Regions from separate parts of the Carnobacterium mobile DSM 4848 genome, predicted to be linked through region 1. Evidence: predicted binding sites of a transcription regulator. Region 1 holds the regulator's gene; each other region holds the start of a gene.
What was found. Region 1 encodes CtsR, which represses protease genes until heat stress. Its sites were predicted from a motif close to TTGGTCAAAAAAGGTCAAANA; they were not measured.
Positions count from the first base shown of each region.

Region 2: the regulator CtsR is predicted to act here: its motif matches at 3,148-3,168, upstream of clpB (ATP-dependent chaperone ClpB).
Region 3: the regulator CtsR is predicted to act here: its motif matches at 3,450-3,470, upstream of clpP (ATP-dependent Clp endopeptidase proteolytic subunit ClpP).

Region 1 covers NZ_JQMR01000001.1:1,576,765-1,581,740, forward strand. The annotation lists gene BR87_RS07495 (ATP-dependent Clp protease ATP-binding subunit) at 1-1,558, opposite strand, end outside; gene BR87_RS07500 (CtsR family transcriptional regulator) at 1,576-2,043, opposite strand; gene BR87_RS07505 (ISL3 family transposase) at 2,565-3,896, shown strand; tRNA gene BR87_RS07510 (tRNA-Pro) at 3,982-4,055, opposite strand; tRNA gene BR87_RS07515 (tRNA-Arg) at 4,077-4,150, opposite strand; tRNA gene BR87_RS07520 (tRNA-Leu) at 4,159-4,247, opposite strand; tRNA gene BR87_RS07525 (tRNA-Gly) at 4,299-4,370, opposite strand; tRNA gene BR87_RS07530 (tRNA-Thr) at 4,375-4,450, opposite strand; tRNA gene BR87_RS07535 (tRNA-Leu) at 4,471-4,555, opposite strand; tRNA gene BR87_RS07540 (tRNA-Lys) at 4,595-4,667, opposite strand; tRNA gene BR87_RS07545 (tRNA-Val) at 4,669-4,744, opposite strand; rRNA gene rrf (5S ribosomal RNA) at 4,771-4,886, opposite strand.
Region 2 covers NZ_JQMR01000001.1:644,020-648,995, reverse strand. The annotation lists gene BR87_RS02905 (YitT family protein) at 1-719, shown strand, start outside; gene BR87_RS02900 (Cof-type HAD-IIB family hydrolase) at 772-1,584, opposite strand; gene BR87_RS02895 (alpha/beta fold hydrolase) at 1,709-2,473, shown strand; gene BR87_RS02890 (metal-sulfur cluster assembly factor) at 2,558-2,899, shown strand; gene clpB (ATP-dependent chaperone ClpB) at 3,216-4,976, shown strand, end outside.
Region 3 covers NZ_JQMR01000001.1:1,292,230-1,297,205, forward strand. The annotation lists gene gap (type I glyceraldehyde-3-phosphate dehydrogenase) at 1-316, opposite strand, end outside; gene BR87_RS06045 (sugar-binding transcriptional regulator) at 356-1,393, opposite strand; gene BR87_RS06050 (DsbA family protein) at 1,752-2,282, opposite strand; gene clpP (ATP-dependent Clp endopeptidase proteolytic subunit ClpP) at 2,771-3,367, opposite strand; tRNA gene BR87_RS06065 (tRNA-Arg) at 3,814-3,885, opposite strand; gene rpoN (RNA polymerase factor sigma-54) at 4,022-4,976, shown strand, end outside.

The DNA.
Region 1 (4,976 bases):
TAACACGATTGTGCAATACTTTTTCCAGTTTCAATAAGCGATCAGATTCTTTTTGTTCCATTTGCTGTACTGGAATCCCTGTCCATAAAGAGACTACTTCTGCAATATCCAATTCCGTAACTTGTAATTGCGAATCAGAGGAAGCTTGTTTTTCTTGTTTCAACAATATACTTTCGATTTTTTTCCGTTGCCGCATTTCTTTTGTACGTACTTTAGCTGCTCTTTCAAAATCTTGCAATTGGATCGCTTCTTCTTTTTCTTGAACCATGGCGTCTAAATCAGCTAATGCTGCTGCCACTGGTGTTGGTTTAGAAGAACTATCCAAACGAACTTTAGAAGCTGATTCATCGATCAAATCAATGGCTTTGTCCGGCAATTGTCGAGAAGTGATGTAACGAGAAGACAATTGAACGGCTGCACGGATTGCTTCTTCTGTGATTTCAACTCCATGATGTTCTTCATAGCGGGAACGTAAACCCAGCAAAACTTCTTCCGTTTCTTCTGGAGTTGGCTGATCTACACGTATAGGAGAAAAACGTCTTTCTAATGCTGCGTCTTTTTCAATATACTTTTGATACTCATCTAAAGTGGTTGCTCCAATTGTTTGCAATTCTCCACGAGCTAAAGCAGGTTTTATGATATTTGAAGCATCAATTGCTCCTTCAGCGCCTCCTGCTCCAATCAATGTATGCAATTCATCAATAAATAGAATCACTTCTCCGTCTTGATAAATTTCATCGATTATTTTCTTCATCCGTTCCTCAAACTCGCCACGGTATTTTGTACCGGCGACCAACGAACCCATATCAAGCATCATTAAACGTTTGTTGGCTAGTGTTGATGGAACCTCTCCCAAAGCAATTTTTTGGGCCAGCCCTTCTGCGATAGCTGTTTTGCCGACTCCAGGTTCGCCAATCAAAACAGGGTTGTTTTTAGTCCGACGGCTCAATATTTGGACAATTCGTTGAATTTCTGTTTTTCTTCCTATAATTGGATCCATCTTTCCGGCTCGGGCATTAGCTGTTAGGTCTCGTGCTAAAGAATCCAGTGTAGGCGTACCAACCACCGGCTTAGCAGCAGCTTTTGGTCGTCTCCCTTTTCCATTGGTTCCCTCTGTGACTCCCATTTTTTTCAATAAAACTTGACGAGTTTTGTTCAAACTGATATCCAAATTAGTTAAAATTTTAGAGGATAAAATATCTTCTTCTCGCAGTAAACCAAGTAAAAGATGTTCTGTTCCTACTAAAGGTGCTCCCATTCGTCTTGCTTCATCAGTAGCCAATGTAATAGCTTGTTTAGCTCTTGGCGAGTACGGCAAGACTATATCTTTTGAGCTGTATTTCATGGTGCCATAACCTGTGAAATGTTCGATCTCTTCCCGTACATCATTTTCAGTTACAGAAAATTGGCGTAGTGTTTTTCCAGCAATTCCTTCTTGTTCCACCATAAGTCCTAATAAAATATGTTCAGTCCCTATAGAATTTTGGCGAAATCTTTTAGCTTCTTCTTGAGCTAAAATTAAAACGTCTTTTGCTTTTTCTGAAAATAATTCATTCATATTATTGCCTCCATCTCCTATGACTGTTCGTATTTTAAGTTATTTAAAAAAGCAGTTAATATCCGTGCTCTTAGTGCATGTTCCTTCTTTGGATCCAGTGATAAAACTGACTTTTCCATGACCGCCAACATTGAATTCGCTTCGCGTTTAGCAATCATATTGTCTTCATATAATGTTTCAATAATTGAAAAAGCATCTCGTTGTGAAATTTCGTCTCCAATTACATCGATCATCATATTCAGCATTTCTACTTCATCCAATAATTTTACTTTAATTATCCGGATATATCCGCCGCCACCGCGTTTACTTTCAACTAGATAACCTTGCTGAACAGTAAACCGTGTATTGATAACATAGTTAATTTGAGAAGGAACACAATTAAATCGTTCTGCCATTTCACTACGTCTAATTTCGACTTGCTCATCCGTTCCAAGTACTTTTTTCAAATAAGCTTCAATGATATCCGACATATTTTGATTGTTCATGTGCTAATTGTTACTGAAACAATGAAGATGTATGGTATGTATATTACCTATTTTTACCACACAATGCAACGGTGTTCTCTCAGTAACACTCCTTTTCTTTTTGTCTCAACACCAGACTTAATACTTTATTATTTCAGGTCAAGAAAACGTTAAACTGACTAGCTGATTCCTTGACTAATCCTGACTTTAATTATACGAGAAAATAATTCATTTGAAAAGCAACTCCGCTTATTTACTTTAAAAATTATTCGTTCCTATCGTATTAAAAAAGAGTTGTATACCATTTGGCTGGAAACTTGAACTGCATAGCTCACTCAAAGAAAGATTAGCAACCTCTTCCTTATTACTAAAACGATAAAATAAAAAAGAAATAACCACTAATAATAAGTGATTATTTCGGCTCTATAATATTTAGTGTTGGTGAACCAATCGGTTCACTGGCACTATTTTCGTTTTTAAATGAAAAAAGACCAGTGAACTCCTATAATTAAGTTACCACACAAAAGAATAGGAGAATTCACATGGCCCACACTCATTATATAAAAAAACTGCTCCATATTAAAGACCCGAACATTTATTTATCTGAAGTCCCTGTTACGAGGGAAAAGAAAAAAGATCAAGAATATCTGGTAGTGCATGGGAAATTGACCTATCGGCCTTCCTGCTGTAAAGTGTGCGGTGTAAAAAACACCTCTTCTCAGGATCTTATCAAACACGGCACAAAATGTTCTACACTCACACTGACTCATGTCAATTTCCAGCCTGTACTGCTCCGATTGAAAAAGCAGCGGTTTCTTTGTAAGCACTGTAATTCGACTTTCATAGCGGAAACCTCCCTAGTCGATCGCCACTGCTTCATATCTAATTTGATCAAGACAACCATTGCCATGGAATTGAAAGAGACACAATCCATGACACTTATCGCCCAGCACCTGTCAGTTTCTCCTCCTACTGTGATTCGGGTAATGCGCCAAGTTGGGGAGACGCTTGAACCAAACAATCAGGAACTGCCGCAACATCTTTCCATCGATGAATTCAAGTCGGTTAAGGATGTATCCGGAGCGATGAGCTTTCTGTTTATTAATGCGTCAACCCACCGGTTGACGGATGTTGTCGAGAATAGGCAATTGCCTTACCTGTTGGATTATTTTATGCGGTATCCAGTAGAAGCAAGAAACAAAGTCAAAACGGTCACGATGGATATGTACTCACCCTATACACAGCTTGTGATAGATTGTTTCCCCTACGCTAAAATTATCATTGACCGATTTCACATCGTCCAACACATGAATCGGGCTTTGAACAGCGAACGAATCAAGGTCATGAATGAACTGCGTTACACGAGACCGAGGGATTATCGAAAATTAAAAAAACAATGGAAGTTAGTTCTTAAAAATGAAGACGATTTAGATTTTTCCTGTTATTTTACTCACCGGTTATATGAAGGGGCTGTTACTGAAAAAATGATGGCGGATTACCTTGTGCAGCTTGATCCCAAACTTGAATGCGTTTATGCACTTTTCAATCAATTGAAATGGGCACTGGAACACCGTAATTTCAAGCGATTCAAAAGTTATTTAGAAGAATCGAAAAAATGTACTTTACCAAGAAAAGCAAGAACTGTTCTTCAAACGTTTGAAAAACATCTGGAAGCCATTAAAAATGCATTTGTGTATACTCTTTCCAATGGCCCTATTGAAGGAATGAATAATAAAATCAAAAACATCAAGCGATCAGGATATGGCTACCGGAATTTCTATAACCTGCGAGCTCGACTGTTGATTTCTTATCGATTGACCACTTCTAATTATCAACCTAGAGCTTTGTATTTTGAAGATGAAAAAGCCGTATAAAATAAAAAGCCAAAGCGACGTAGTCGCTCTGACTTATTTGGCCCACCAACACTACTTGTCAAAGAGCCATTATTTCTTTATTTTATCGGGAAGACAGGATTCGAACCTGCGACCCCTTGGTCCCAAACCAAGTGCTCTACCAAGCTGAGCTACTTCCCGGTTTATGTATCAGATGAAAAATGCACCCAAGAGGAGTCGAACCTCTAACCGCCTGATTCGTAGTCAGGTACTCTATCCAATTGAGCTATGGGTGCTATATATATGGTGCCGAGGGCCGGAATCGAACCGGCACGGTGATCACTCACCGCAGGATTTTAAGTCCTGTGCGTCTACCTGTTCCGCCACCCCGGCATATAGAACAAGAGCTGATTTTTTCAAACCTGCTTACTAGTCGTCCTAGTAAGCGGAAGACGGGGTTCGAACCCGCGACCTCCACCTTGGCAAGGTGGCGTTCTACCACTGAACTACTTCCGCAAAATGGTGCCGGCTAAAGGAGTTGAACCCTCGACCCTCTGATTACAAATCAGATGCTCTACCAACTGAGCTAAGCCGGCTAATCAAATTAAAATCTAAATGGTGCGGGTGAAGGGACTTGAACCCCCACGTCTCTCGACGCTAGATCCTAAATCTAGTGCGTCTGCCAATTCCGCCACACCCGCTAAAATATGGCATAACTAGTCATCGGAAATGAATAGTTATGAGTCATGCAGGATTCGAACCTGCGACCCTCTGATTAAAAGTCAGATGCTCTACCAACTGAGCTAATGACTCATGGTGGAGGTTAACGGGATCGAACCGCTGACCCTCTGCTTGTAAGGCAGATGCTCTCCCAGCTGAGCTAAACCTCCATATGAGAAAAATTAAAATGTTCGATGCGCGGCAGCGTCCTACTCTCACAAAGGGAAACCCTTCACTACCATCGGCGCTAAGAAGCTTAACTGCTGTGTTCGGCATGGGAACAGGTGTGACCTTCTTGCCGTTGCCACCGCACATCTTGCATATAAGAGAACGTTGTTCTCTCAAAACTGGGTATTGTTTAGTGTAAAGTTGACGCAAACCGTTCGTTCACCGTTTTAAAAA
Region 2 (4,976 bases), 930 kb from region 1:
TACATATCAGTATAGATACGGGTGTGTTTATCTTATTGATCAACATACCAATTGCTTTATTAGGATGGTTTAAAATAGGAAAAGATTTTACGTTGTATAGTTTTTTAACTTCTGTAATGATTTCTTTTTTCACCATTGTTCTGCCCATCAGTCCGTTGACGACTGACCCTATTATGAATGCTATCTTCGGAGGCGTTATCGGAGGTGCTGGAATCGGCTTCGCTTTAAAATACGGGTTTTCAACCGGCGGGATAGATATTATTTCTATGGTTTTGGCTAAAACAACTGAAAGGTCAGTAGGCAGTTTGTTATTGACGATCAATGGTTTGATTGTGATTGCTGCTGGTTTTTTAAATGGCTGGCAATATGCCATGTATACGTTGTTGTCTATTTATGTCATGACACGTGTAGTGGATATGATTCATACAAGCCATCAAAAAGTAACCGCCATGATTGTGACAAATGATCCAGACGCTTTAGTGAAAGCTATTCACGCTAAGCTGATTCGCGGTATTACCATTATTCCTGCCAAAGGCGGTTATACAGGAATCGATCGTTCTATCTTAATGATTGTCATTAGCAATTATGAAATGTATGATTTAGAACAAGCCGTAAAAGAAGCAGATGCAGCAGCTTTCGTGAACTTTATGGGAACGAACAAAGTGTTGGGAGAATTTTTAAATTCAGACCAGCAAAAAGCCAGAAGACACCGTTCTTAAATAAATAGGAAAAGCCGCAAATCAACTGAAAAGTTGATTTGCGGCTTTTGGCTTAAGCAAGTCCGAGGTAGTTTTCAAGGTAAAGAGCCAATCCGTCTTCTTCGTTCGTTTTTTCAGTAATGTCATTGGCAATATCTTTTAAAGCCTTAATGCCGTTCTGCATCACGACTCCATGGCCGGCATATTGGATCATTTCGTAATCGTTGTCTTCATCTCCAAAAGCGACGATGTCTTGTTGCTTTATTCCATAAACGCTGGCGACACGCTCAACGCCAAGAGCTTTTTGAACTCCGGCTGAAACAATTTCTAAACAGGGAGTTTGGCCGCCCCATGTTCTAACTTCAACTAAATCGCCATAACGCTGAATAATTTTATTGATAATAAGTTCTTGGTTTTCTTGTGCAGTAAAGACACAAACCGAGGTAGGATCGCTTTTTAAATTAGCAGCTGATAATTTTTGAGTATCTTGCTGTCCATTTGGAAAAAAATCCGGATAAGGCAAGAAATCTTCATCGGCGTACACAGTATCGAGTAATTCAGCTGCAATCAATTGAATATCAAAATCTTTCTTTAAGTCGAGCATATCAATAGCAAGTTCACGACTGATTGTTTTATGGTATTGATCTGACCAACTTGTTTCATTCGGCAAGTGGCATAAAGCTCCATTAAAGTTAATCATCGGAGTATCCATTTTTAATTGCGAATAGTAATATTTACTGTTGCGGTAAGGCCGACCAGTGGCTATTGAAATGATGTGGCCTGCTTCTTTGGCCTTTTGAAAAACTCGTTGAGTTTTAGAAGTGATTTTTGATTGTTGATTTAAAGTAGTGCCATCTAAGTCAATGGCGATTAATTTTTTATTCATAGGTTCCTCCAATTATTTACTGTCCTTGTTTAATTTATGTTAAACTAAAAAGAATAAAACACTGTATTCTTACTGTACCATAAATAATAAAAAAATAAATGCTTAATAAAGTGAGGAAATTAAAATGATCTCAATCAAATCAACTGCCATAGCAGGTTTGCCCCTATTAGAAATTGCTCCTTCCGGTCAAGAAATGAACCAGCTGCCGACAGTGGTCTTTTACCATGGGTGGACCAGCTGCAAAGAAAGCAGCTTAGTCAATGGATATGAATTGGCAAAAAAAGGTTATAGAGCGTTGCTGCCAGATGCTTATCTGCATGGAGAACGAAAGAGTGAAGAGGGAGTAACAGGAAAAGAAACTGTATTTTGGGATGTTGTTACCAAAAGCTTAGAAGAATTGCCGGAACTTCGAGACCATTATGTTGAAGCGGGTCTTTCTGATCCAGAACGGTTTGGTGTAGCTGGTCTTTCAATGGGTGGAATAACAACGTGCGCCGCATTGACCCAATTTCCCTGGATCAAATCAGCTGTTGTATTAATGGGCAGCCCTGATCCGATTGCATTTTCTGAATGGTTGTTATCCTCCACATGGGTTGAAGGGATAGCAGCATCATCTGACGAGAAAGCGGCATATACAAAAGAACTGGCTGCTCTCGATCCTATTTCATTGGCAGAACACCCTGAATCTATTAATAAGCGCCCTGTACATTTTTGGCACGGTACCAAAGATGAGCTTGTACCGTATCAGATGACGTTTGATTTTTATCAGCACATCAAAGGCCAACCATATGCTAATAATGTTAGTTTGACGACTACCGTTGGGGCAGGCCACAAAGTACCTTATTTAATTTCTGTGGAAATGTCTGACTTCTTTTCTAAACATTTATAATTTTTTCACAAAATCATCTTGAACGTATTTACTTTTTGCATTAGAACCGGTAGACTAGCCGTATAAATACGAGGAGGAATACTGATGGAAAATGAAGCTAAACTGTGGGAGCCGGAAGCTGCATCTGAGATTTATGAACGGATCATGACTGCTTTAGAACAAGTGATTGATCCAGAGTTAGGAATCGATATCGTTAATTTAGGTCTTGTTTACCATGCTTATTTATATGAAACGGGATTGTGTGTAGTAGAAATGACGCTTACTACCATGGGATGTCCGCTTGTCGATGTGATCACAGATGACATTATCACAGCTATGAAAGATATTCCTGAAGTGACTGCCACAGAAGTTAAATTGGTTTGGTATCCTGTTTGGGACCCTTCAAAAATGAGCCGTTATGCTCGGATTGCTTTAGGCATCCGTTAATTGCATAGAATTTTAAGGACTGTTTTTCATTCATTTTATGAATAAGAAACAGTCTTTTAATTTACAAAGAAATAGGTCACTTGCTCTTTTAAGTGCTTAAGTAGAAGAGGAGACATTTTTAAGGCATCATAATTGACACACGTTTTCCTCCTCTTTATAGTAAGAGTTGGGATAGAGAAAAAAAGCTCACTGCATCTACTTTTTTTGATAGAATAACTGAACAGGCAGGTTTTCAAAGCGAGAACATTTGTTTGATTAATTCTGACCAAAGGAATATAATAAAGATAAAGAAGTGAACAAAAAGGAGGAGCAGAATTTGGATAGTGAAAAATTAACCACCACAATGCAGCAGGCGTTGGCTGAAGCTCAACAAATTGCGATAGTAAGACAACACCAAGAAATAGACATTGTGCATTTGTGGAAAGTATTTATGGCGCCAGATAGTTTTGCCCACAATTTTTATCAAACGGTTGGTCTGGATACAGCAGAATTTGAACATAAAATTGATGAAGAGTTAGATAAGTTACCTGTTATTGAAGGTAGTTCAGTCAATTACGGCCAAGCAATGAGTCAAAATTTATTCCGCTTATTGTCGGAAGCAGACAAATTGCGCGAATCCTTTCAAGATGACTATTTGGCTACAGAAATTGTCCTATTGGCTTTAATGAAATTAAAAAATTATGTTTTAACAACGTATCTTTTATCAAACGGGATAAACGAAATGCAACTTAAAACAGCCATTGAAGAAATGAGAGGCGGCGATCGTGTGACTTCGCAAAATCAAGAAGAAAGTTACCAAGCACTGGAAAAGTATGGGATTGATCTTGTTCAAGCGGTTAAAAGCGGCAAACAAGACCCGGTTATTGGGCGTGATGAAGAAATTCGCAACGTTATTCGGATTTTGTCGCGCAAAACGAAGAACAACCCCATTTTAATCGGTGAACCAGGTGTAGGGAAAACAGCCATTGTTGAAGGATTGGCTCAACGAATTGTCCGTAAAGACGTTCCTGAAAATTTAAAAGACAAAACGATTTTTTCATTAGATATGGGCGCTTTGATTGCAGGAGCGAAATTCCGCGGAGAATTTGAAGAGCGCTTAAAAGCAGTTTTAAAAGAAGTGAAAAAAAGTGACGGCAGGATCATTTTATTTATTGATGAAATTCATAATATCGTAGGAGCCGGAAAAACGGAAGGCAGTATGGATGCAGGAAACTTATTGAAACCTATGCTGGCTCGTGGAGAATTACATTGTATCGGGGCAACTACTTTAGATGAATACCGGTTATATATGGAAAAAGATAAGGCTTTAGAGCGTCGTTTTCAAAGAGTACAAGTTGATGAACCGACTGTTGAAGATACCATCAGTATTTTACGGGGATTAAAAGAACGCTTTGAAATTCACCATAGTGTTAACATCCATGATAATGCTTTAGTGGCAGCAGCAACTCTTTCTGATCGTTATATTACAGATCGGTACTTGCCAGATAAAGCGATTGATTTAGTAGATGAAGCTTGCGCGACAATTCGAGTTGAAATGAATTCAATGCCAACAGAATTGGACCAAGTAACGCGCCGATTAATGCAGTTGGAAATTGAAGAAGCAGCTTTGAAAAAAGAAAAAGATGAAGCTAGTAAGCGGAGATTAGAGAATCTGCGGGAAGAATTAGCTGATTTACGTGAAGAAGCTAATTTATTGAAAATGAAATGGGAGACTGAAAAAGAAGAAGTTTCCAAATTGCGTGACAAGCGAGCTGAAATCGAACAAACACGTCGTGAATTAGAAGATGCTGAAAGCAATTATGATTTGGAAAAAGCTGCTGTATTACGGCACGGAAAAATACCGGCTTTAGAAAAAGAATTAAAAGCATTAGAAGCAGAGAATTCGGAAGAAAAACAACAGACCCCTCGATTGGTTCAAGAGTCTGTTACTGAAAATGAAATTGCCTCAGTGGTAGGCCGGATGACCGGTATCCCAGTGACACGATTGGTTAAAGGCGAACGAGAAAAACTGTTGCACCTAGCAGATACCTTACACGAACGCGTTATCGGACAAGACGAGGCAGTAGACAGCGTAACA
Region 3 (4,976 bases), 280 kb from region 1:
CTTTTTCTTGAGTTGTGAAGAAACCAGTACATTCTAAAACGATTTCTACGCCTAATTCTCCCCATGGAAGTTCTTCAGGGTTACGGTTGCTTAAGATTTTTACGTCTTTTCCGTTAACTGCAAAAGCACCATCTTTAACTTCTACTTCACCGTTGAAACGACCTTGAGTTGTATCGTATTTCAATAAATGAGCTAACATATTTGCATCTGTCAAGTCATTGATTGCTACTACTTCAATACCTTCTACTTCTTGAATACGGCGGAAAGCAAGACGTCCAATACGTCCAAACCCATTAATACCTACTTTAACTGTCATAACTAAATTTCCTCCTTTAGGAATCGTAAAAATTTTATTTTAAAGGGTTATCCCTCTTAAAATCTGATTAGCGGCACCTTCATCTGTAATCAACCACGTCTGAGCGGGTGCTCTTTTCATATAAGCTTCAATTGCCTCAGCTTTAGATTTCCCACCGGCAATCGCGATCACGCTAGAAATCTGCGCAAGATCTTGTGATTGCATACCAATACGAGGGATTTTATAAACGACTTCTCCCTTTTGGTTGTAGAATTCTCCAAAAGCCTCTCCAACTGCTGCTTTTTCTTTAATCAGAGCTAGAGCTTCTTGGCTCATCCCTCTGCGCTCTGCCATGTGTAAGGCATTTCCAATGCTGTACAATACACAATTAGCTTGTTTAACCAGTTTCAGCGTTTTTTTGATTTCTGGTTCTTGTAGAAGTGGTTTATATGTTTCTTCACTTACTTGTTCCGGTACATAAAGAACACGGTTTTTCCCGCCCGTTTTTTTAGCCATTTGAGCACTGACAGCATTAGCCTGGATGTCAACTGCTTCACCTAGCCCACCTCTTGCTGGTACGAATACAAGCTCGCGATGATAAGAAAGACTTTCATCCATATGATTGGCAACTTCAGCCATTGTTGTTCCACCCATAACTGCCACAATATTATTTCCTTCAGGCAGTAAGAGTTTTAAGGCATCCATCGTCGCTCGGCTTAGTTCTTCTTGGACTTTAGCCTGTTCTTCTGAATCCCCAGAGACAATCACACAATGTTCTATTTGAAAATAGGTAGCTAATTGATTCTCTTTTGCGCGCATCCCAAGTAGTTGTCCCATCATTTGATCCAGTTCATGATATACAATTTCTCCGTTAGCGGTTAGCTGCATACCCAACTTGGATGTTTGGACTAAGTTTTGCTTTTTTAAAGCATCAACTTCAGTTCTCAGTACGCGCTCAGTGATATTCATTTTACCAGCTAATACACGCCGACCTACAGGGCCCACTAAATAAATATTGCGTAAAATCTGGTAACGTCCTCTGAGTGTATCCATAATGTCCGGTGCTACTTTTTCAATAATAGACAATACATCTTGCATGAGAAACCTCTTCCTGACCGGGTCATTTTACGACCAGGTGAGTCGTTTAGCGACCCTTCTTACCTAAAAAAACAAGAGAATCACGTGAGACAAGACATTCAGTTAACTGTATGCTTTAAACTTGTTCTCTCTAGCAGCACAAAATAACTGACTGCGTTCATCTCTTACATTGTTTATTTTACCATTTCGCCTAACAACTTTCAACTATAAAGGTTCAATATGAAATCAATAAATTTTCTACAGCTATTTGTATTCTTTATTGTTTTTTCCTTGCTTATTCTATCAAAAAAACCGCTAAGAACGAAAGATAGATTTTTTAACTGCTTGTTTGTTCAGTTTTTATTTCTTCTTATTGCTCTTACTTTAATTCTGCTTCAATCAAATCTTTTAATTCCTTCGTCGTAATGTGTTCGTCAAAAATTTCATCGCCAATAAAAATGGTAGGTACAAATACCACATTAGCACGGCCAGCTTCTTCTATGATGCCATTGATTTCTTTTTCGTTTGGATTTAAAGATAGACCTCGTTTTTCTTCAACGTAAGCTTCGACGTCAGCTGCTCCTCCTAAATCGCCCCACTCATCTTGCTTTTCAAAAAAGTAATCCATTTCTTCTAAAGCTTTTTCAGGATGCGTATAATCTAAATAATGATGAACTACATTTCCTTTTGCTAGACTTGGTTTTTCTTTATCAAAGTGCTTAATGATTCGTTGAACTTTGCCTGCTGCAACATATTCTGCTAACAACTCTTTCGATTCCTCATACCATTGTTTGCAGTAAGGACAGCGCAAGTTTATAAACTCTATTATTTTTACAGGTGCTTCTGGATTGCCGATTTTAAATCCATAAGTTGTATCAACTTCGTTTGCTTTGATTTTACTAATATCCATACTTAAGAATCTCCTTTATCTTTTAATACTTAATAGTATACAGGCATTTTCTGTTAATTGTTATTTTTTCGATTCCACTTTCTTGAAAATCGATCTTTTATAAGTACTACCATTCTGTTTTAGGGTTCTTTATCGAATTGTGTTGGTCATGCTTAATAATGAAATTTCCTCCGGAATTTACGCGTCTGCTTGCAAGAGCCATGGGAACGACTGGAGCCTTACTTGTCTCCAGCCTTTCAAGCCTCAAACGAAGCCTAACCGCTTCGTAATTCGCATTGAATCCTTTACATGGCTGCAAGGAGCCGCTATTCCTCCGAAAATTTCAAGTTGTGGAATAGACTCATTCTTCTTACCAACACTAAAAATAATAGAATCTATTTTAGCTGTTTCTTATCAAATAGCAAAAAAACGCAGAAAGCTACCAAATGTTTTTTGGTGGGACTTTCTGCGTTTTTTAAATTAACTGTTCCTGGTTAGGCAGTCTCTTCTTATTGTTTTAATTCAGAATTGTTTTCCATGATTTCGTCAATCAAACCGTAAGCTTTCGCATCTTCTGCACTCATGAAGTTATCACGGTCTGTGTCTCGTTCAATTACTTCAATCGGTTGTCCTGTACGTTCTGCTAAAATTTTATTTAGACGTTCACGCGTTTTTAAGATGTGACGTGCAGCAATTTCAATTTCAGTTGCTTGTCCTTGTGCTCCGCCTAACGGTTGATGAATCATAATTTCAGCGTTTGGTAAAGCAAATCGTTTTCCTTTTGTTCCTGCTGTCAATAAGAAACTTCCCATTGAAGCTGCCATTCCCATTGCAATGGTTTGAACATCTGCTTTAATAAAGTTCATTGTATCATAAATAGCTAAACCAGCTGTGACACTTCCGCCTGGTGAATTAACGTAAACAAAAATATCTTTCTCAGAATCTTGAGCATCTAAGAATAACAATTGAGCAATAACAGAGTTGGCTACATTGTCATCAATTTGACCACTCAACATAATAATGCGATCTTTTAATAAACGTGAATAAATATCATAAGCACGTTCGCCTCTTGGCGATTGTTCGATTACTGTAGGTACTAAGTTCATAAATTGTTTTCCTCCTTAAAGTGGTGTTCTTTTTATTGTAACACAAACTTTATATAGTCTTACTAAATTGTATTTTACTCTTTTGGTCAACAAAGGTCAAATAAATTGACTGCTTTTTTTAAATAAAAAGGTTCTTTATTTTTTAGCGTTGGTAATAAAATTTCCTCCGGAATATGGTTGAGATGTATATCTAAATCATTTTTTTGCTGACCAACATCAAATGTTGTAGAACCAATAAAAAAAGCGATTAGAATTCGCCTCTAATCGTTCAATATCCTATTTCACAAAAGTACTTTAGCCATAGAAATAAAAAGAAAAAGTTGAAAGTTTTTTCTTTTAAAGTAAAGTCATCGGGAAACTATGTTCCGGGTATTTAATTATTTTGCGATAATCTTGCGGCGAACTTTCGAAAACTTTATTAAGCCGACGATAAACCACCTTGGAGATGTCTCCTGAGGGAATCGAACCCCCATCTCAAGAACCGGAATCTTACGTGATATCCATTACACTAAGGAGACTGTACAAATTCATCAACTACTATAGTTTAGCCGATAACGAATAAAAAAACAAGACTTTTTAGTAGAGCAAAAGATTAACGTGTACCTTTGTGGTATGATAAATACATATAAATAGTTTATATAAGGAGATCGTCACATGAAATTCGAACAAAATTTCACACCCCAACAAAATCAAGTTCAAAAGATGGCTATGACACAACAACTCCAACAATCTATTCAAATGCTACAGTACAATCAAGAAGATTTAGTATCTTTTTTAAATCAAAAAGCTTTGGGAAACCCTTTAATTGAAGTCACTGTGCCGTCAGAACAGTCAACGGTAAAGTCTTTATCTTCTCCTGTCGCCAAAACAAGGATTTATAATCGAGATGATGAGGAAACAAATTATATGAATCAAATTCCTGATACTTATTTATCTTTATTTGAATATGTATCTGAACAAATTCATTTGACCATGCGCGATACTTATTTACGAGAGCTAGTCTTATGGCTTAGTGAGTATCTTGACACTAATGGCTATTTAACCGTTTCATTAGAAGATGCTGCACGCATAACCCATGCAGAACCTATCCAGCTTTTAGATGCTCTGACTCTGCTCCAACAATTAGAACCAGCAGGTGTAGGGGCCAGAAACCTGCAAGAATGTCTGATGCTTCAAACAGAACGAGATGAAACTGCACCAAATATGGCTTATCTCATTCTAGAAGAAGAATTTGATTTGTTTGCTAATCGAAAATGGAAAGAAATCACTCGGAAGATAGATATCTCATTAAATGAATTACAACTTATTTCAGATTTTGTCCAAAACCTAACTCCTTATCCCGGTGCTCTGTTTAATGGAGAAATCGAACAGTTTCTCAAACCTGATTTGTTTATTGAAATACAGTCTGAAAAACTGAATGTTATTTCTGTTAAATCAGGGTTGCCCGTTATTTCGTTCCAAAAAGACTACTATGAAGATATGCTCCAAGTAAAAGATAAAGATGTTACAACATTTATAAAAGAAAAGCGTGCTGAGTACGAGTGGCTCAAACGCAGTCTTATCCAACGCGGAGACACCATTTTAAGAGTAGGAACGGCAATTGTAGAAA